Regions from separate parts of the Bradyrhizobium sp. Kon56 genome, predicted to be linked through region 1. Evidence: predicted binding sites of a transcription regulator. Region 1 holds the regulator's gene; the other holds the start of a gene.
The links. Region 1 encodes LexA, which represses DNA repair genes until DNA is damaged. Its sites were predicted from a motif close to TGTTCNNNNTGTGTTCNG; they were not measured.

Region 1 (10,137 bases):
TGGGCCTGGATCGAGCGGCCCGAGGGCGTGTAGTAGCGCGCCGTGGTCAGCGCCAGCGCGCCGTTGCCGGTGCCGAGCGGAATGATGGTCTGCACCGAGCCCTTGCCGAACGAGCGCGTGCCGATCAGCGTCGCGCGCTTGTGGTCATGCAGCGCGCCGGCCACGATTTCCGAGGCTGAGGCGGAGCCGCCGTTGACGAGAACCACCAGCGGCTTGCCCTTGGTGAGGTCGCCACCATGGGCGGTAAAGCGCTGGGTCTCTTCCGGATTGCGGCCGCGGGTCGAGACGACCTCGCCACGCTGCAGGAACGCGCTCGACACCGACACGGCCTGGTCGAGCAATCCGCCCGGATTGTTGCGCAGGTCCATCACGTAGCCTACCAGCTTCTCCGGCGGAACCTCCTTGGTGATCGATGCGATCGCCTTCTTCAGGCCATCGGTGGTCTGCTCGTTGAACGAGGTGACGCGGATATAGCCGATATCCCCGTTCTCGACGTGGAAGCGCACGGGACGCACATGGATGATCTCGCGCTTGATCGCGACGTCGAGCGGGGCGTCGGCGCCCTTGCGCACGATCGTGAGCTTGGTCTGGGTCTCGACCGGCCCCTTCATCTTGTTGACGGCCTGCTCGAGCGTCATGCCCTGCACGGCATCGCCGTCGATCTTGCTGATGAGGTCGCCCGACATGATGCCGGCCTTGGATGCCGGCGTGTCGTCGATCGGCGAGACGACCTTGACCAGCCCCTCCTCCATCGTGACCTCGATGCCGAGCCCGCCGAACTCGCCGGAGGTGGTCTCCTGCATCTCGGTCCAGGCCTTGTCGTTCATGTAGCGCGAGTGCGGATCGAGCGAGGTCACCATGCCGGTGATCGCGCCTTCGATCAGCTTGGCATTGTCAGGCTTCTCGACATAGCTCGCCTTCACCCGCTCGAACACTTCGCCGAACAGATTGAGCTTGGAATAGGCGTCATCCGCGCTCGCTGCCGCCCGTGCCGCCCATACGCCGCCGTGCGGACTGGCTACCAAAAGGGTCAGACACGCTCCGGTGAGCGCGCCCAGTGGAAACAGCAGGGTTTTCCGCATGGATAGGCTGGCCTTTTTGCTTCGCGGTTCGGTGGGGCTGGGAGCCGCCATGCAAATGGCGATCCAGCCTGCTTCTCACAATACCATTCTGGTTTCTTCAAGGCCGGGATGCCACGCCGGCGGGTACACCGTAAAAATCGGTTGGTCCGGACCCAAACTTTCGGCAACGTTGCAGGACCGGTTCGTGCGCCGCGGGGGTCGGCCGGCCGGCCCGCGCCTCGCAGCCATGCCATTTTAGGATGGTTTTGGCGCCCCGGACGGGTTAGGCGATCAGGGAAGGCTTCAAATTCTCGGGAGGATAACAATGAACGAAGCACCCCGCATCCAACCGGAAAGGAACGTCGAGCTCGGCGCTAGCACCGAGCCGTTCCAGAATCTGCATGAATTCATCCGGAAAGCCCGCGCCAACCTCAACCAGAATGCATGGGACTATATCGTCGGCGCGGCCGAGACCGAGACCACGATGCGTCGCAACCGCATGGCGCTGGACGAGATCGCTTTCCGCCCGCGCGTGCTGCGCGATGTTCGCAAGGTTACAGGTTCGGTCGAACAGTTCGGCCGCAAGATGCGCCTGCCCGTGGTCCTCGCCCCGGTCGGCGCGCTCGAGATCTTCGATCCGGATGGTGCGGCGAGCGTGGCACGCGCCTGCGGCACTTTCGGTGCGGCGCACATGCTCAGTTCGGTGTCCGAGCCCGGCCTAGAAAAGACCGCCGAAGCTGCGTCCGACGCGCTGCGGCTCTACCAGCTCTATGTGCGCGGCGATGACGCCTTCGTCGCCGACGTCGTCAGCCGGGCCGAGAAGAACGCCTACGCCGCCTTCTGCCTGACCGTCGACACCGCCCACTACAGCCGCCGCGAACGTGACATCGCCAAGCGCTACGTTCGCGAGAGCCGCTTGCGCGCCACCGGGGGCGATTACCAGAAGGGTCTGGAGTGGCGGACGGTGAAGATGATCAAGGACAAGTTCAAGATCCCGCTGATCCTCAAGGGCATCGCGACGCCAGAGGACGCGCTGATCGCGATCGATCACGGCGTCGAATGGATCTACGTCTCCAACCATGGCGGCCGTCAGCTCGATCACGGTCGCGGCGCCATGCACGTGCTGCCCGAGATCGTCGACGCCGTGAACGGCCGCGCCAAGATCATGGTCGATGGCGGTGTCTGTCGCGGCACCGACATCGTCAAGGCGATCGCGGCGGGCGCCGACCTCGTCGGCATCGGCCGGCTGCAATGCTGGGCGCTGGCGGCGGCCGGCGAAGCCGGCGTGGCGCGCATGCTGGAACTGCTCGAGGACGAAGTGCTGCGCTGCCTCGGCCTCTTGGGTGCGACCTCGTTCGCCGAGGTCAACAAATCCTGCCTGCACCAGGCGACCGCAACCAACGCGCCGAGTGTGTTCAGCGCGTTTCCGCTGTTCGACCACGAGCCGTATCGATACTGAGTGAAAGGACGCAGGTGACATCGCTCTCTCCCGGCAGCGCGGATGCGCTCCTGTTCGATCTCGGCCGCGTCGTGCTCGATATCGATTTCTCCAAGGCGATCGCCTGCTGGGCGGGACATGCCGGCTGCAAGCCCGAAGCCATCGTCGCGCGCTATGTGCGGGACAGCGAAGCCTATCGGTTGCACGAGATGGGGAAGATCAGCGATGAGGACTATTTCGCCTCATTGCGAGCCTCGCTCGGAATCGGCATTTCGGATGCGCAGTTCCTGGAAGGCTGGAACGCGATTTTCGCCGGCGAAATGCCTGACATCGCCGAGCTGCTGCCGCGCGCAGCGAAACAGATGCCGCTCTATGCTTTCTCCAACACCAACCGGCCGCACGTGGACCATTTCTCGAGGGAATATGCCGACCTCCTCGGCCATTTCCGCGAGCTGTATTTGTCGTCCAGCATCGGCCTGCGCAAACCGGATGCGGAGGCCTTCGACCACGTCGTTGCGGCGATCGGCGTGCCCGCCGGGCGCATCGTGTTCTTCGACGATCTTGCCGAAAACATCGAGGGAGCGCGCGCGCGCGGCTTGACGGCGGTGCATGTGACCTCGCCGCGTGACGTCGGGAACGCATTGAAGGCATTGGGCATTTGACGACGGTCCGTTGTCGCGAAACCCACGACGGCACGGCCCGACGGACCAATTTTGAAAAATTGAGGAACCGGATCACTTTGTACATTTTTATACAGAGTTCCGGGAACGGAATACCGCCTTCCGGACTCTTAGAGTCCGTTGGGACTTCTACGGACGGATGCATCATCGTGCTGGGCAAAACCTACCTCACCAAGCAGGCCTCTCTTCTTCTTGAATTCGCGAGGACAACTTCAGATTCGGACCTTTCCGCCAAGCTTGTGAGCAAGGCCGCCGACCTGAAATCCCAAGCCGACCCGCTGCCCGACAAGGATCAGGGATCCAAGGCGCCCGACGTAACTCCCGGGCAGGCAGGGAGCTGATCGATTCAGGCCATGGCGCGTTCTCGCCTTGCCATGATTTTCGTCGCTTCCATGACCACTCTCCTGCCGATCTGTGACCTCCTTCGGATCATGCCGCGACGCGCTTGATCCTGCCTTCCGGAACAATGTGAAGGGGCGGGATGACTGTGCCTGCTCAGCCGCTTTTGCCTCTGCGCCTGCGCTCGGCTAGAAGACGTGCGGAACATTCGCCCGAACGTGCCGAGCAGGAGTTTTCGCCGTGGCCTTGATGCCGGTTTCTGACGCGCTTGCCGCGGTGCTGGCGGGTGCAGAGCCGCTGCCGGAAGAAATGATTTCCCTCGACGAGGCCTACCATCGCGTGCTCGCGCGTGACGTCGTGGCGCGGCGCACGCAGCCGCCGCAAGCGATGTCGGCGATGGACGGCTACGCGGTGCGCGCGGCCGACGCCGCGACGATCGATTCGGAGCTCACCGTCATCGGCGAAGTCGCAGCGGGCCGACCGTTCGAGGGAACGGTCGGAGCCGGCGAGGCCGTGCGGATCTTCACCGGCGGCGTCGTTCCCTTTGGCGCGGACGCCGTCGTGATCCAGGAGGACACGGTCGCCGCCGGCAAGCGGATCACGATCAAGGAAGCCGCAATCGCCGGCCGGCACATCCGCCCCGCCGGCGTCGATTTCCGCGAGGGCGACGTGCTCCTGCGCAAGGGAAGCCGTTTGACCGAGCGAGACCTCGCGCTCGCCGCCGGGATGAATCATCCGCACCTTGCCGTTGTCAGGCGTCCGAAAGTCGCGATTCTCGCCACCGGCGACGAGCTGGTGATGCCGGGCACCACGCCCGGCCACGGCCAGATCGTCTATTCCAACGGCTACGCCCTGCACGCGCTCGCCCGCAGCGAGGGCGCCGAGACCATCGACCTCGGTATTGCCGCCGACACGCTGGAGGCGACCACCGCCGGCATCCGCCGCGCCCGCGAGAGCGGCGCCGACGTCCTGATCACGACCGGCGGCGCATCGGTCGGCGACCACGATCTGGTCCAGCAGGCACTGCGGGACGAAGGCATCGCGATGGCGTTCTGGAAGATCGCGATGCGGCCAGGCAAGCCAATGATGCACGGGCGACTCGGCGCAATGGGTGTGATCGGCCTGCCGGGCAATCCCGTATCGTCCTACGTGTGCGCTTTCCTGTTCATGGTGCCGCTGATTCGCGCCCTGTCGGGCCGTTCAGTGATTCACCATCGCCGTGAACGCGCCGTGCTCGGCCGCGACGTCGGCGCCAACGACCAGCGCGAGGACTATCTGCGCGCGCATCTTGAGGAGCGTGACGATGGCACACGCGTCGTTGTTCCCGTCAATCATCAGGACTCTTCGCTGCTTGCGAATCTCGCTGCAGCACAGGTACTTCTCGTCCGCGCACCATTCGCGCCGAAGGCCGAAGCAGGCACGGCTTGCGAAGTGTTGCGGCTCCCCGTCTGAGCGCCCCCGCAACGCGCGTTCCGCGCACTTTGCTCTGTTCACGGTAAATTAAGCAGTTGCGGAACATGTATCGAACATATAGTGTCTGTTCATGATTTGTTTCGAGCATGCAGCGGCTTATGGCCGAATTCAGCGTCTCGGAATCGGACGACATCAACCGGGGGACTTTGGTCGAGATGTTAACGCGCAAACAATACGAGCTTCTGCGGTTCATCAGTGAACGTCTGAAGGAAAGCGGCGTGCCGCCCTCCTTCGACGAGATGAAGGATGCGCTCGATCTGCGCTCGAAGTCGGGCATCCATCGCCTGATCACGGCGCTCGAGGAGCGTGGCTTCATCCGACGCCTGCCCAACCGCGCCCGTGCGATTGAAGTCATCAAGCTGCCGGAGCTCCAGGCAGCCGCTGGCAGCCGCCGCGGCTTCACGCCGAGCGTCATCGAGGGCAATCTCGGCAAGGTGCGTGCGAGCGCGAGCCTGCCCGCTGACGAGGGCGAACGTCCCGTCGCGGTGCCGGTGATGGGCCGCATCGCGGCCGGCACGCCGATCGAGGCGTTGCAGACCCGCAGCCATACTATCAGCGTACCGCCTGACATGCTCGGCTCGGGCGAGCATTACGCGCTGGAAGTGCGCGGCGACTCGATGGTCGAAGCCGGCATTCTCGACGGCGACATGGCCCTGATCCAGCGCAACGAGAGCGCCGATACCGGCGACATCGTGGTGGCGCTGATCGACGACGAGGAAGCGACGCTGAAGCGCTTCCGCCGTCGCGGCGCCTCGATCGCGCTCGAGCCCGCCAACGCGGCCTATGAGGTCCGCATCCTGCCGCCCAACCGGGTGAAGATTCAGGGCAAGCTGATCGGGCTTTACCGGAAGTACTGATACCGGGAGTCTTTCTATCGGCAGTACTTCATATCGGAAGCACTTCATGCCGGAGGTGCTTGGCGCCTCGCGCGCTTCCGATCGGCATCGCCGGTCAGAGATTGGAGCGGATCATCGTCCGCTCCGGCTGGATAGCCTTTCTGGTTCTGCACAGACTATCCGGCCCCTCCTCCAACGCTGGCTCCTCGCCACGCCGACGAAGCAGCACCGCTTCAAGCAGCACCGCTTCAAGCAGCACCGCTTCGCGGCTCGGTTGTTCGAGGAAACAGCGACCAGCGGTCAAGTTCGGCCGTTGCAGCCAAGTTGGCAATGTTCGCGTACGCGCCTCCCGAATGCATCGCGGCGAGCTTTGTTCCTATTGAATTCGGGAAAGATAATGTGATCGCGGCTTGCGGAAGCCAGCCGCAGATTTGCCCACAACCAAGCAGAGCGTTCGTGCTTCCACTCTGATAGAGGCCTGCGCCTCGATAAGAGACGCGGGTTGCTATCCCAGCATGAGGAGCACCCGATGTGTGACTACAGCCTACATGCCGTCGCGTCGCGCCCCGCCGAAGTCGGCGAGACGATCGTCACGACAAGCTTCCGCGGCACCTCGACGCGCGGCTTCGCCTCTGCAGCCGATCCGTCTGTTGCCGTCTGCCTGCTGCCGGGGACGGAGCTCGCCTTCGCCGACGACGTCCGCTACGACAATCGCTGGATCTGGACGCGCACCATCAATTCCCGCGTGGGCAAGTTCGGCAAGATCGATCCGCACGTTCCCGACCGCCATCATGATGCGATCGAATTCCCCGACGGCAAATACGTGCTGGTGACGCAGCTCGTCGAAGGCCAGCGCGCGACGGTGCTGCAACTGCCGGTGACTCAGTCGGTCACCGAGCGCGAGCACAAGGCGCAGATCACCGCCGACAGGCAGCCGACCGTCACGCACCTGCCGATCGGCTGACAGAGCCGCCCTCCGGCTACGAAGTCGGAGGTCAGGATTAAATCGCCATCGCCGGCCGTGGCCGGCGAGATGGTGTGGTTTGCACCCCGCTAATCCGAACGGACGCACCGAACCACTGCGTTGCTCCGCACCATCAGATCAATCGACGGCTTGCAGGTCGGTGTCCGCCGGCGTTGCGTCCTTGATGCGAGGCGCGGTCGACTTTGGCGCGAGGCTGCCGTCGAAATCACCCTCGCCGGCGCCGGCCGGCAACCAGGGGCGGCTCGTGCCTCTCGCCCTCACTGCCTGAACCACAAAACCGTCACCACGCTGCGTCAGCGCCAGCGCGCTCTGGCTGGCGAGCCGCTGCCGATCGACCACCATCGCCGCGCAATCAGGCGGTGCGGGACGAGTCGTCACCACCAGCGCGGCCCGACTGCAATCGTCCGCGAGAGCGTCGACGCGCAGTGCCAGCGCGACCAGCCTCCCGTCGGCCAGTGGCGTCACGCAGCCGGATTCGTCGCAGGACACGCCATCGGCAAGCGAGGCTCTGCCCGCATCGCGCGGATCGGCGTCGGCAGCGAGCCATTCCTTGAGCAGAAAGCTGTCCTTGTTCGTCCTGATCAGGTGCAGATATCCGTCCCTGCCCCGCACCGCGACGCTGGCGCCATCCCCGGCAATCAGGATGTCGGGCTGCCGCGCCGACAGTCCCCAGAGGATCGCTGCCAGCAGCACCAGGGCGCCGGACCAGCGCAGCGGCGTGCGCAACAAGCCGAGCACAATGATTCCCAGGCTCGCCGCGATCAGCGGCGCGATCCCGAACGCCGGGATGCGGCCCACCGCGCCCGGCAAGGCCGCGACCCAGCGCGAGACCGCGACCATCCACTCGATGCCAATCCCCATCAGCCACCAGAACACGCTGTCCAGCCCGAACGGCGCAGCAAGCAGCCCCAACAGCCCCGCCGGCATCACCAGCGCAGAGACCACCGGCATCGCGCCGAGATTGGCGAGCACGCCGAACGGCGTGACACGGTGGAAATGAAAGGCGGCATAGGGCGTCGTCGCAAGTCCCGCAATCAGCGAAGCCATGAACAGCATCGCAATCTCGCGCCCACCCCACATCGCAATGCGCGCAGTCGCCGAATTGTCCGGCGAGGCAAACAAATTGGGCATGCCGATCTGCACCAGTGCGACCAAGCCGAGCGTTGCCGCAAACGACATCTGAAAACTCGGATGCACCAGCGCTTCCGGCGCGACCGCCAGCACGATCAGCGCAGCCACAGCAAGCGTGCGGAAGGTGATGGCGCGGCGATCGACCATCACCGCGATCAGCACCACCGCCGTCATGAAGAACGACCTTTGCGTGGCGACCTCCGCGCCCGACAGCAGCAGGTAGAACGCAGCGGCGACCAGCGCGGCGGCGGCCGACCATTTCTTGATGGCGAAGCCGGCCGCCAATCCGGGGATCAGAGCGAGCAGCGCGCGCACCGCGAAGAACACGACGCCGGCAACGACGGCCATGTGATAACCGGAGATCGAGAGCACGTGGCCGAGGCCGGAGATGAACATCGCATCGTTGACGGGCGTGGTGATCGCATCGCGCCGCCCGGTGAGCAGCGCGGTCGCGATCGCCCGATTGTCGCCGTCGAGCGTCGCCCGGATGCGGGCATCGATCGCATCGCGCAGGCCTTGCATGAAGGCCGCGTAACGCAGCCGTAAGCCGCCGGTCTCAGGCGGCGACGCCACCGTGATGGCGCCCATCGCGAAGCCGGAGGCGCCGATGCCCTGGAAGAACATGTCACGCGAAAAGTCGTAGCTGCCGGGCCGCACCGGCGCGAGTGGCGGCATCAGCCGTGCCTTCAGCTGAACGAAGCTACCGACCTCCGGCGCGGTGCCCTTGCGGACCGACAGGCGCACGCGCTCGAGCCTGACGTCGCTGCGCTGCGCCTCCATCGCCGTGACGCGCAGCACGAAACGATCGGTACGCTCGCGGATGTCGCGAGCCTCGACGAAGCCCGACAACGACACCGAATAGAGCGCCCTTGCCAGCACCGGGTGGGCGATGCGCGCCGTCTTCCAGGTTGCGACGGCAAAGCCGGCCGCGACCGCCGCGATCATGATGGCCGGGGCGAACAGCCGGCTCCGCCGCAACAGAGCCGCGCCAAGCAGGAGCGCGATGGCGGTCGTGGCAACGACCCACAGCACCGGCTCATGATCGGCAGAGAAATAAAGCGCGATGCCGCAGCCAAACGCGACGGGCACCCACGGCAACAGCCGCCCGGCGCCCGCCTCGGCGCGCAGCCAGGCGCGGAGGGTCTCGGCCAGCGATGTCCAGAGGTCGAGGCCTGCAGGCGCGAGGCCGCCCGCGGACGCGGCGCGGCCCGCGGGCCACGTCCCCGCGATCCCCTGCGATCGTACCGGCCGGCCCGGCTCCGCCATTCCCTGCACTCGATGATACGCAACGAAGCCAGAAGCTACCGGAACGTGCAGGTGGGCGGATAGCGGTACGGATCAGGAACGAAGGGGCGCGGCCGCTACTTTTCCTCTTCCATCGTCACGGCCACATCCGCCTTGGCCGACAGCCTGACCTTGTTGCCCTCGATATCGGCGACGAGGCCCTTGTCGATGAAGTGATGATGGCCCTTGTGGCTGCCCTCGCCGCTGTCCTTCTTGGTCAGCTTGATGCGATTGCCTTCGACCTTGTCGACGGTGCCGATGTGGACGCCGTCGGCGCCGATCACTTCCATATGCTCTGCGATGTTCTGCATGGTGGGTTCCTTGTTGGACCCACCCCAACGCGCGGGGAGCACGTTCGTTCTCTCACGAGAATGACGAAGCCGTGTGCCCGCTCGTCAGATCAGCGGCGCCTGCGACGAAGCATGGTGATTGACGATCTTCCACTCGCCGTCCTCGCGCATGATGACCCAGCTCATCTTGACCGAGAAATCGGGGCGTTCGCCGGCGAGATCGAACGAGATGGTCGCGGCCATATTGATCAGATCAGGACCTGCCTGCGCCGCCGTCACCTCGGAAAACACCGCGCTCGGCTTGCGCCAGCGCGGCAGGCCGTTGAAATAGTCTGCGACGCCGGCCCTGCCCCGGTAGAGCTTTGGGTTGGAGCCGAAGAAGAAGGCATTCCTCGCATAGAGCGATGAGAGCGCGGCCGCATCGAGCGTGGCGAAGCCGGCGCGCCATTTCGCGATGATGCCGGAAACGATAGCGTCGGCTTCGTTGCTCATTGTGGTCTCGCAGCTCTTTTCAGCCTTTGGCAACTTCCTTCGCGAACGTGTCGCGCAGACCGATAGTCCTGGAAAATACCGGTCTGTCGGACGTCGGGTCCTTGTCGCGCACGAAATAGCCCTGGCGC
Region 2 (10,137 bases), on a different contig from region 1:
TGAATCTCCTCCTTCGTATCTCGCACAGAAAACGCCGGCGCGTTGCTATGGTTGCGCGCAAGCCTGTGGAACCGAGTTCGGAATAAATCCGGCCACGCATGGAACGGGCACGCGTTCCGCGAATTGTTTGCTCAAGTGCGGAAGCCTCCGCCGTCCGGTTGAGGCAACAGCACGAAGACCCCGTCAGCATCACCGATGCTGGCGGGGTTTTCAGTTCCACGCACAGCATTGGCAATGCGCCACAATTGCTGCCAGCGGGGAGCCGAGGAGGATAAAGTGCCGATATCCACGTTGCTGGCCCGTATCCGCAGGCTCGTTCCCAGATCCGGAGATCAGCATTACGACGAGATCGTCCGCAGTTTCGGTGTCGGTACGCTGCGCCCGCCGCCGACCCCGATGAGCGACGGCGAACTGGCGCGGGCGATTGCCGAGTTCCTTAAGGAACAGCCGTCGAGCGAGTCCGTAGGCGCCCTCGGCCGGCGGCTCGACCCCACCACCCCACTTTGAGGCGCCGGTCCGCCTTTGTCCGGGAACATGCGCTTCGCGCGCACGTTGGCGTAGCCTTCAAGGAGAAAGGAGGCCGACATGCCCGTTTGGCTCGAAATCCTGCTCAACCTGTCCGGCTATGCCGGCTTCGTGGCGCTCGCCTCACACGGCACCGCGTGCCCAAGCAATTGCGCCGACCATCAGACCTCCACCGACGACCGTTAATTCGTGTGCGGTAGCTGGCCCGCCGTACGCATCAGCCTGTCGGCTTTGACCGCGACACGCGTGTCCTCGAGCTGTGGCCGCAGCGAGACGCTGATCACCACGAAAGCCAGACAAAAGAGCGTGCCGACGATGGCGATGCGCCGGTAGGTGTGGCGGTCGCCCTGATAAAAGGACGGTTCTGAAAAAGGTGTCATGAATTCGTTCTTGGCAAAATTGCTTGTTGGCCAAAGTCGCTTGTTGGCCAAAGTCGGATCGCGTCTTCGCCAGACACCTATCGCAAGTGGCGGCAAGTGCAACGCGATTGCGCTTTTAACCTAACCGAATAGGGTTATCGGCTTCGCGGCAAGCTTCCGTTAGGAGTTCGCCAAGCCTCTTCAGAACAAGCGTCTTCAGAACACGCGTCTTCAGAACTCGGCGAGCCGCTTCAGGCTCGCGCGAAAACCGAGGCTGCGATGGCCTGCGACCAGCACGGTGCCGAACACCTCGGCCGTGTCGTCGCTGAACGTCCCGGAGAAGCCGCTCGTTGCCTCCACTCCGCCGAACAGCGGCCGGGCGAAGCCATCCGCAAACGGCGTGTGCTGGTTGGTGACAAGCTCGCCCTTCCAGGTCCCGTGTTTCGAAGGGCCGTTGTTCGAATTGCCGTTCCGGATCGTGTAGGCGCCGCGCGACCAGAAATACGGCCCGCCGCCGAGCAGAACGCCGTCACGCAGAATCAGCACGCCGCTGTCGCGGCCCTTCACGCCGTCGAGCATGTGGATGTGGATGGAATAAAGCCCGTTCTTCATGTTGCGTCCGCCGGGGCAACGATAGCGCCGGAGACGGAGAGCGTCGAGAGAGTGAAGCGAAGGTGTGGTGATCCGTCGTCCGGCATTGTTCCAGCTTCGCCTGCCTTTCGTTCTAGGAGAACGAATCGGAATCGCAGAAATCGGCAGTCGCATGCAAACGAGCGCCGTCGCCAACGATCGCGCGCTCACATGGCGTCTTCGGACTTCGACCGCGGTGGCACCTGCGACACCGAGGGCCTGTCGTTGCGCAAGCGCGGGTGCCGGTCGTACCAAAACACTTTTGCGATCTCGGCGAACATCTCGAGCAACAGCACGCATCCATGTCGCGTCTCCCTCGCCTCACTCGTAGCGAGGACAGGCGAACGGGACTGTGCGAAGCATCACGCCGGCTTGGTCAGGAAAGGCGTGTCCCGGATCGACACAGAAGCCACGACTTGTTCTGGATCCGACTCCATTTCGTTCGCAAGGAACGAATCGGAGTCGAGAAATCCAGCGCAAAACGATCCCTAACGATCGGTGAAGGCGCGCGCGATTGCATCGAGATAGTGCGATGCTCATCACGCCGCTCGCTTCGCCGTATCCTTCGATAGAGCCTTCTCCGAAAAGCATTCGAGGATCTGGATGCGGAGTTCTTCCGCGGCCGGACCATCAAGCTTCCTGAGCTGATTCCAGAGCCTGATCACTTCGCGTTGTTTCTCGACAGTCATGGGCACCTCCAAAGAATGTCGCTGCCAAAAGAGATGCCTCACTAGAACAAAATGGGAACAACAAGTCCAGCCCCTCCCGTGAAATTCGCCGGGCACATCGCCTTGAGCCTTCCGCGCGCCGACGGTTGCTTTTTAGGTTTTCAACCTTAAGTTCGAGCCACGGCGCGGCGGCTAGGCGCTGAAATCCCTTCCCCGCCAGCCAAGAAGGCCCCGTGCGAAAGCGCGGGGTTTTTCTTTTGGGGAACGCGCCACCGCCCTCCCCGTTAGTCATTCCGGAGCTAGGGATCGTGACCAGAAAATACTACGCCGTCGAAGTGGTGCGTCAGATCGAAGAGACCGTGGAGATCATGGTCGAAGCGCCGGATCAGACCTCCGCACATGATGCAGCGCTCGCGCACCTGAAGGCGCGCGGCTCCGAATATCAGTGGCTCAATCCCAAATGCGATCTCATCGTCTGGCGCGAGCGCCAGGTCGATACGCCGGCGATCATCGACGTGTCCGTATCGCCGGACTAGCGGCCGGAACGAGTTTTCCCGCCCCGCGTTGTCAGGTCGAATTCGGTGGTGCTGGCGGCATGTCGCAACGCGGCCGACCAGCTTGAAGAGCCCCGGTCCCCAAGACCGGGGTTTTTCTTTGAGGCGGCCGCACGGAGGCGACTCGATTCGAACGAGGGCCCGAACAGCAAAGCAGCCACCCGGGTGTTATGCCGGGTGGCTGCTTTGAGAACTGTCGACGCTCGCCCCTGTCCGCCTGTTAGACCAGCAAAGTCAGACCGACAAATTGTCGGTCATGCCGGGTGGGACTTCGCCTTGCTTGGTCCGCTCGGCGAGAAGCTCCTTTTCGGCCTCATACCAGAAGGTGTCCATCGTGCCTGCGGGCTCGCCAGCCTCCTTCCAGAGGTGATAGGCCCGATTTCGAATCTCTTCTTCGCTGAGACCAGTCATGTGATTTCTCCCTTTCGGAAGCAAAGCCTGACGACGCCCTAGAGTTCCTTAAGAGAGTTCCTTATTGGTTCAGCACAAGCAAGCAATCATTGCAGCGCTCCGCGAAAAGAAGCCTCCGCAACGAAAACGCGAGCCCTTAGACGGAGTCTTTGGCCACCTTCAGCGGCGAGGCCTTCACCGACTTGCTCGCCGGCTTCGCGGCGAACTGCATCGGCTCCTTGGTGAAGGGATTGACGCCCATGCGAGCTTCGGTCGCCGGCTTGTTCACCACCGACATCTTCACGAAGCCGGGAATGACGAACTCGCCGGACTCGTTGAGCTCCTTGTAGCCGACCGTCGCCATGTACTCGATGACCGACTTCACGTCGTTCTTCGACAGCTGCGTGCCCTCGGCAATTGCATCGATCAACTGAGTCTTGGTCATCTTCGCCATGTCTGAATTTCCTTCTGTGCGCGCGAGCAGGCTTTGCTCAAGACGCGGTCCGACCGCGCAACGCGCTTCTGTTTCATGCCAACTTTCATGAAGTGACGGGGCTTAGAACCCATCGACGCCCAAAACGCAAGCAGGGGTTCTGCGGAGGGCCGGACGCCCCGGCAAAGATGCCGCAGCTTGCGCCGTTTTCGCGTTGAACCATTTTCTCCCTGAGCCGTCTAACTCTTTGAAGTCCCCAAGCTTCACCCCCATCAGAGAGCCCCGCTTCCCCCAGGCGGGGCTTTCGTCTTTGCCTGGACCCGGCCCCGCACTGCCGATCAGGCTGGCCCCCGAGGTCTGCGCCCGGCCACCCCGGTGACCGTCACAAGGCAGGTTCTCTTTTTCGGCCATCTCCTGCATAATGCGGCATGGCAAAAACAAAAGTGACCTTCAAAACCGTCCGCATTGCAGACAACGACTGGAAAATCCTGGCGGATTACCCGGACAGCGAACAGCGCGAAATCAAGGGCTTCACCAGCAAGGCAGACGCCGACGACTGGATCAATGGCGACCGCAAGATCGCGTGGCTCCGCTCCCAGGGATACGCCAAGTAAACCGCACATGAGTCACGCGCGTATCGCGTGACACCCGTATGGGTATGAGGCGCGCTTCGTCCCTCCCGCTCCATAGGTTCTTTCCGTGCCGGCGCCTTGCCGAGCAAGCGGCAACGCCCGCGCGTCCTATCGGCTGGACGGGAGCGCCTGGTCGATAAACCTTTGGCTGGGCATGCGCCGTTGAGACTTCAGTAACCTAACGCCTCCAAACTCCTCTTAGTATCGTTGCGTTGGAGTACCCCACAGTGCTGGATTTTAACGAGCTGCGTGAACTCGCGGCCGATGTTCGCGTGTTCGTCGACATTGCCGAAGACAAGGCCGAAGCGCTTCGCGCCGTCATCACAGCCTATGACGTGGTGCTCGCGATCTTCCCGTCGGGAGAGGGCATGGGTCTCCACGTCATCAAGGGCGGCGAGATCCTGGACAGGATTGCAAACTCACGAACCAATACGAGCTACAGCCACACGGCCATTGCGGTTCCCGACCTGGAGCACGCGGAAGTGCTCAAGCACCTGACGGGCCCGGCCGATCAGCGGCTTGCGGCTTAGAGCGTTTTCAAGTTCGCGCGACGAAAACGCGTCACAACAATCTGGAGCGGTTCTGATTCAAGCAGAACCGACAACGCCTCGTTGCAGACGAGAATTTTTGCACTCCGGAACGCCTTGTTTTAGGAACACGGTTTCTGCGCTCCCGTTGGCCCACACAACCAACCAGGAGTTTGAGATGAAGAAGCTCGTCATTGCGACCGCCGCCCTCGGCCTCATGTGCGGCTCTGCCTTGGCCCAGACCCAGACCGGCCCCGCCGCGCAGTCCGACAACATGCAGAAGCCCGGCATGACCAACACGGACAAGGGCACGATGAGCAGCGGCACGACCGGCGTGAGCCATGACGGCATGAGCAAGGGCGGAATGGTGAGGCCCGACGCCTCCGGCCAGGGCGGCTCCGGCCCGGGCAGCGACCAGGGCGGTACCAAGACCCGCAGCAACAAGAAGTAAGCCGGTTTCCTGTACGGCTCGCTTCCCGGCCGCGTCGCTTCCACAAGCGGCGCGGCCATTTCATGAGAAGGGTCTTTGGAACCTGTCGAATGCACTCCTCACAATCGTGCGCGCACCGGAACGGTCAGGTCTTGCCGCGAGTTGCCCATCTCCAGCAAGGAGATCGTCATGAGCGTTGAAGGTAAAGTGAAGGAAGGCGCCGGATTCATCAAAGAAGAGATGAACGAACACGGCAAGTCCCCCGAGAGCCAGAAGAAGGCCCAGGAAGGTCGCGACTTGCGCAACGAAGGCCGGATCGAAGACGGCAAGCCGCCGAAGACGACGAAGCCGGGCACCGGTCACTAGATCGCGTTCGAAACCCCGTTTGGTGAAAGCCGCCCCTGGTCATGTCAGGGGCGGTTTTTCACGTTCATGACCAGCCGATACGTGCCCATGCGATCTTCCGAAGCTGTGATCCTCCGAAGGTGCAGTCCTACAAAAATAGCCGGAGGCTCGAAGCATGCAGGGCGATGGCTGGTAGAACGCTCCGGCTGTTGTATGGTCGAACGTTTCTTGTGAGGGGCTGATGAAGATTGCCATTGTTGTCGCCGGCTTGATCGTTGTTGTTGCCGCCGTTCTCGTGGCGGTACAGCCCGGCTTTCTAAAGCCTGCGTCTATGGCGCTCGTGAAGAAGTCCGACATCCTCGGCTTTTCGCCATGGATGACATTCGACGAAACCAACAAGCTCGTCACGCAACGTCGCTACCGCTGCCGTCAGATTCGCGATTCCTACGTCCTGGAGTGCGCAGTCGACGGCGCCAAGGTCACGATCTTTGCCGACGACGTTGACCCTGGGAATCCCGATCCCAAACATCCCATCTGGCGCGTCATTGCGGAGTTGAACAATCCGGGTCCCCAAGACGCTGCCGTCAAATCGATCTCCGACCAGTTCAACGCCCAGCCAACCAGGGACGCCCGGGACGGATGGATATGGACTGTCGGCCGTGGGCTCAAGCTGAGCTACGACGGCGCCGCCTTGAAGCTGGTGGACGAGGCTGAGGAAATCAGGCGTGGCAAGCAGGAAGGAAAGCGCTAGGGAGCGCGACGCCGGGTGCCCTTCAGTGACGAAACCGGTTGACGGCCAACAGCGGCAGCCATGATCCCAGCACCATGCAGATCGCAATGGCTGCGACTAGGACGTATTTCAGGGGATGTTGCGAGGACGCGAGCGAACCTTCGAGGTGAAGGTATGGCAGCATCGCCTCCACGGCCATCCCGATCAGGGCAACCGCAACCAGCCCGCCAACCGCCGAAGCGAACAGGTTGACGATCCATCCGATCGCGCCGCGCTCGTTCGACCAAGCCTCGTAGATCGCGACAGCCAGCATCACGAGCACAAAGACCAGCATGAAGCTCATCGAGCCGCCGACGCTCGCCTTCGACCCGAAGATTTCCACCAGCAGCATGGCCGCCACCGCGAGCAGTGTGATCGCCTTCACGACTTTCCTCTTTGGTGTCTCAGCACATAGGCCGCGAAGCCAATTCCGATGCCGAGCAGGCTTTGCAGCATGGCGGTTGGTCGCGCCGGGCTTCGCCGGGGTTCAACAAATTGCACTCGGAGAACTGCAGGACCGCCGCGCAGTGACGACCGAAGGCCGGGGACCGATCTATGCAGCTTGCCTATTGGAAAGCCGCTCGAACGCCGTGATGGCCCGGTTGGCCAGCATGAGGCGTCTGTGCTCGCCCTTGCGGACCATCTCTTCGACGGCGGCCGAGAGAAAGCGGCTGGTGAACGGCGCGTCGCTGACTTGTCCGGTGCGCTCCAGATAATCCCAGGCGATCTGCACGGAATGTTCGATGAGATGGGACAGGTTCTCGCTCATGCAGAACCTACGCTTGGCGGGAGCGCTTGTTCCGCGCTGGCCAGTAGGTCGGTTCTTCATGGCAGATCTCGAGACGTTCAATTTCCGCACGTTTTCGACTGACGAACAAATGAGGAACGACAAGCGCGCGCCGACGTTAGGTGGAAAAGGAGAGATCGCGATGGCTGACAAGACAGCTGACAACACCGGGGACAACACACAAAAGGATCCGAAGGATTGGGTTTCCGGCGACGACCCGATGACCGGCGCCCAGGAATCCTACCTCAAGACCCTCGCCGAGCAGGCGCACAAGCCCCTCCCCAAGAAGGATCTGACCAAGGCAGAGGCGTCAGAGCTGATCGACACGATGCGGCAAAAGGCCGGGCTCGAGAAGTAGACAGCGGGCATGTACGCCCCGCCCCTGCGAGACGGAAGAACATGACTCACCGATGATCAGCAGTGTCGCGGGAAGGTTGCAGGCGTTCGGCCAACGCTGCATTCACAAACGTTGAGCGCGCTGCATTTCGTCGGGCACAGACAGCGTCGATTGAGCGCACGATCCCGCAATGTCGATTCCACAACTTCAATGCCGGGATCGCGGCCTGTCGCTTTGCGAGCCGGGCACTCATCCTGCTTTGCCTTGCTTCACGTCATGTACGATGTCACCGATGGTGCTTCCCACGACAATCGCGGCAACAACAGGCCAACCGGCGGCTACCATAAGGATGGCCCCGTAGCGCATGTCTTCGCCGGGCCGTTTGTAACTGTCTCGGCCCGAGAACAGGAGCACCGCGATCAGGCAGCCAACTGCGTATCGTCTAAACCATTTCACGACGAGAGACCTTCGTTTACGGGCATTCGTCGCCTCGAACTCCGTCGTGGTTCATGATGTCGGCCGTCCGGCCGCTCGCCGGCAGGCGAAATTTCAGACGATCATGCAAGGCGCGTCAGGCGCCTTGCATGACCTGCTGCCGCTCATTTTCTTGAGCGCGCTGAGCATCGGCTCCGCGCCGAGCTCAGTTCTGTCACTTCGGCAGATCGCGGATTGCCAGCTTGATGACTGTAAGGACAACGAAAGCGGGCGCCCCGTAAACGATGGCGTTCACGGCCCAAGTGATGGCGACGCCCAAGAAAACGGAACTGCCGACAGCTCCCCAGAAAAGGTAAGCTGCGGATATACCCGGCATCTCCCATGCCATCACAGGGGTGGAGTAGTCGGTTAGCTGCTCCATGACGAGCAGCACCGTCGAGACGAGGGCCCCGATTGCCAGTGCGACGGTGAGAACGGATTTCATTGTCTTCAAAGGCCCAACAGCGCCATCACGATCGGAATCATAAAAAAGGCTGCCAGGCCGAGGAGGCCTCCTACGGCAATCTTCACCCAACGCCGTTGAATTTTCGGCTCGAGCCATGTCGCCAGTTTGACCCAGAGCGCATACGCCCATCCGGCAACAATCGAGCGGATAAGTGCAAACAGAAGCTCGCCTAGAATATTGGCCATAGCGGTTAGTCGCGTCAGTTCCGCGGGGAGTTCATCTGCCAACGGCTAAACAACCCCGTGTCCCCCGTGAGTGAGGTGGCCCAGTTCTGCGATTTGCGTCACGTTCTGAGGACCCGGTTAGCGCTGTGGGGCTTCGTGAAGGGCTCGTTTTCTAGCGCTTGAGCAATGCCATCGCCATTCACGGCGCGCTCGGCGCGGCATCGTGACTGCTGACATCAGGGTGGCAGCAGCGGTGTGCGACGAGCCCCGCGATGCCGCTCAAATCTGCGGTCAACCAAAGGACATGCCATGAAGTTCGCCTCCACTCGCCTGATCGCTACTGACATCAAAATCATGGTTTCGTTCTACGAAATGGTGACCGGATGTTCCGCCGAATGGCTCGCGCCGGTGTTCGCCAAGATCGTGACGCCGGGCGCCAACCTCGCAATCGGCGCAGCCGAGACGGTCACGCTCTGGAAAGAAAACAGTGCCGAGCCCGGCGCGAACCGCACCGCCGTGATCGAGTTTCAGGTTGAAGACATCGATGCGGATTATCAGCGCCTGAAAGACAAGGTTACGCTGGTGCACGAGTTGAAAACGATGCCATGGGGCAACAGGACGTTCCAGTTTCGCGACCCCGAAGGCACGGCGGTATCGCTCCTCATGCCGCCGATCGAGCAGGCCGGACACCGCCTCGCGGCGCAATAGGTCGCGGCAGCAGACCGCCCCGCACACACAGCCAATGGCGCGTGTGCGGCACTGGATTTTCGGTGAGAGTGCATTGAAATTTCGCCGGCTGATTTACTTCATCAGCCGGCTTCACCCTCATGCACATGTGCACCCGCCCCCTGCCCCTCCCCGGATTTTCCTGCTATCTCCTACTCCCTTCGGCTCGGCCGAACCAAAAACCCTCCATCCACCCAGGGAGCAACAACCATGCGATACCTCCACACCATGCTGCGCGTGCGCAATCTCGATGTCGCGCTGAAGTTTTACCAGGAAGCGCTGGGGCTGAAGGAGGTTCGGCGGATCGAGAACGACAAGGGGCGTTTCACGCTGGTGTTCCTGTGCTCGTCGGACGATCTCGAGGCGCTGAAGAAGCAGCCGCAGACGCGCGGCGCGCCGCTGGTCGAGCTCACCTGGAATTGGGACGAGGAAAAATACGGCGAGGATCGCTTCTTCGGCCATCTCGCCTATGAAGTCGACGACATCTACGCGACCTGCGAGAAGCTGATGAAGGCCGACGTCACCATCAACCGTCCGCCGCGCGACGGCAACATGGCCTTCGTCCGCTCGCCGGATTTGCACTCGATCGAGCTGTTGCAGAAGGGCGATCCGAAGCCGCCGCAGGAGCCGTGGTCGTCGATGCCCAACATCGGCCATTGGTAGGCCTTTTTGCCGGAACCAGCCCCTCTCCTAAGCGTTCTCTCTTCGACAATGCAATTGGAGGAGGACGCGATGGGACGCGGAATTTTGTTGTGGATGCTGGGCGTGCCGATCCCGGTGATCATCTTGCTGTGGCTGTTCTTCGGCCGCTGATCGCCTGACCAGGCTTTGCCTTGCAATGAAAGCTCCGCCTCGGGCGGAGCTTTTTGCATGCGGACCTTTTGCATGAGAGGATCGGCGCAATCGCCCGTCGCTCGCCGC

Region 2: AC0L3B_RS15190 (DUF3072 domain-containing protein) is a predicted target of LexA. The motif match lies at 7,133-7,150, and genes of this name have one in related genera.

Annotation. Positions count from the first base shown of each region.
Region 1 covers NZ_JBVVOU010000016.1:59,660-69,796, reverse strand. Annotated here, with positions in the region: gene AC0L3B_RS23935 (S41 family peptidase) at 1-1,082, opposite strand, end outside; gene AC0L3B_RS23930 (alpha-hydroxy acid oxidase) at 1,387-2,520, shown strand; gene AC0L3B_RS23925 (HAD family hydrolase) at 2,535-3,161, shown strand; gene AC0L3B_RS23920 (hypothetical protein) at 3,329-3,520, shown strand; gene AC0L3B_RS23915 (molybdopterin molybdotransferase MoeA) at 3,759-4,970, shown strand; gene lexA (transcriptional repressor LexA) at 5,147-5,848, shown strand; gene AC0L3B_RS23905 (hypothetical protein) at 6,357-6,791, shown strand; gene AC0L3B_RS23900 (ComEC/Rec2 family competence protein) at 6,930-9,209, opposite strand; gene AC0L3B_RS23895 (DUF2171 domain-containing protein) at 9,305-9,538, opposite strand; gene AC0L3B_RS23890 (nuclear transport factor 2 family protein) at 9,623-10,009, opposite strand; gene AC0L3B_RS23885 (glutamine--tRNA ligase/YqeY domain fusion protein) at 10,029-10,137, opposite strand, start outside.
Region 2 covers NZ_JBVVOU010000008.1:63,286-73,422, forward strand. Annotated here, with positions in the region: gene AC0L3B_RS15110 (hypothetical protein) at 277-507, shown strand; gene AC0L3B_RS15115 (hypothetical protein) at 586-711, shown strand; gene AC0L3B_RS15120 (hypothetical protein) at 708-905, opposite strand; gene AC0L3B_RS15125 (GrlR family regulatory protein) at 1,116-1,496, opposite strand; gene AC0L3B_RS15130 (hypothetical protein) at 1,682-1,810, opposite strand; gene AC0L3B_RS15135 (hypothetical protein) at 2,054-2,203, opposite strand; gene AC0L3B_RS15140 (hypothetical protein) at 2,491-2,718, shown strand; gene AC0L3B_RS15145 (DUF2934 domain-containing protein) at 2,971-3,147, opposite strand; gene AC0L3B_RS15150 (HU family DNA-binding protein) at 3,284-3,580, opposite strand; gene AC0L3B_RS15155 (hypothetical protein) at 3,988-4,173, shown strand; gene AC0L3B_RS15160 (hypothetical protein) at 4,419-4,721, shown strand; gene AC0L3B_RS15165 (hypothetical protein) at 4,897-5,169, shown strand; gene AC0L3B_RS15170 (hypothetical protein) at 5,338-5,514, shown strand; gene AC0L3B_RS15175 (hypothetical protein) at 5,735-6,244, shown strand; gene AC0L3B_RS15180 (hypothetical protein) at 6,267-6,647, opposite strand; gene AC0L3B_RS15185 (hypothetical protein) at 6,816-7,031, opposite strand; gene AC0L3B_RS15190 (DUF3072 domain-containing protein) at 7,192-7,407, shown strand; gene AC0L3B_RS15195 (hypothetical protein) at 8,036-8,305, opposite strand; gene AC0L3B_RS15200 (hypothetical protein) at 8,311-8,553, opposite strand; gene AC0L3B_RS15205 (VOC family protein) at 8,800-9,198, shown strand; gene AC0L3B_RS15210 (VOC family protein) at 9,427-9,879, shown strand.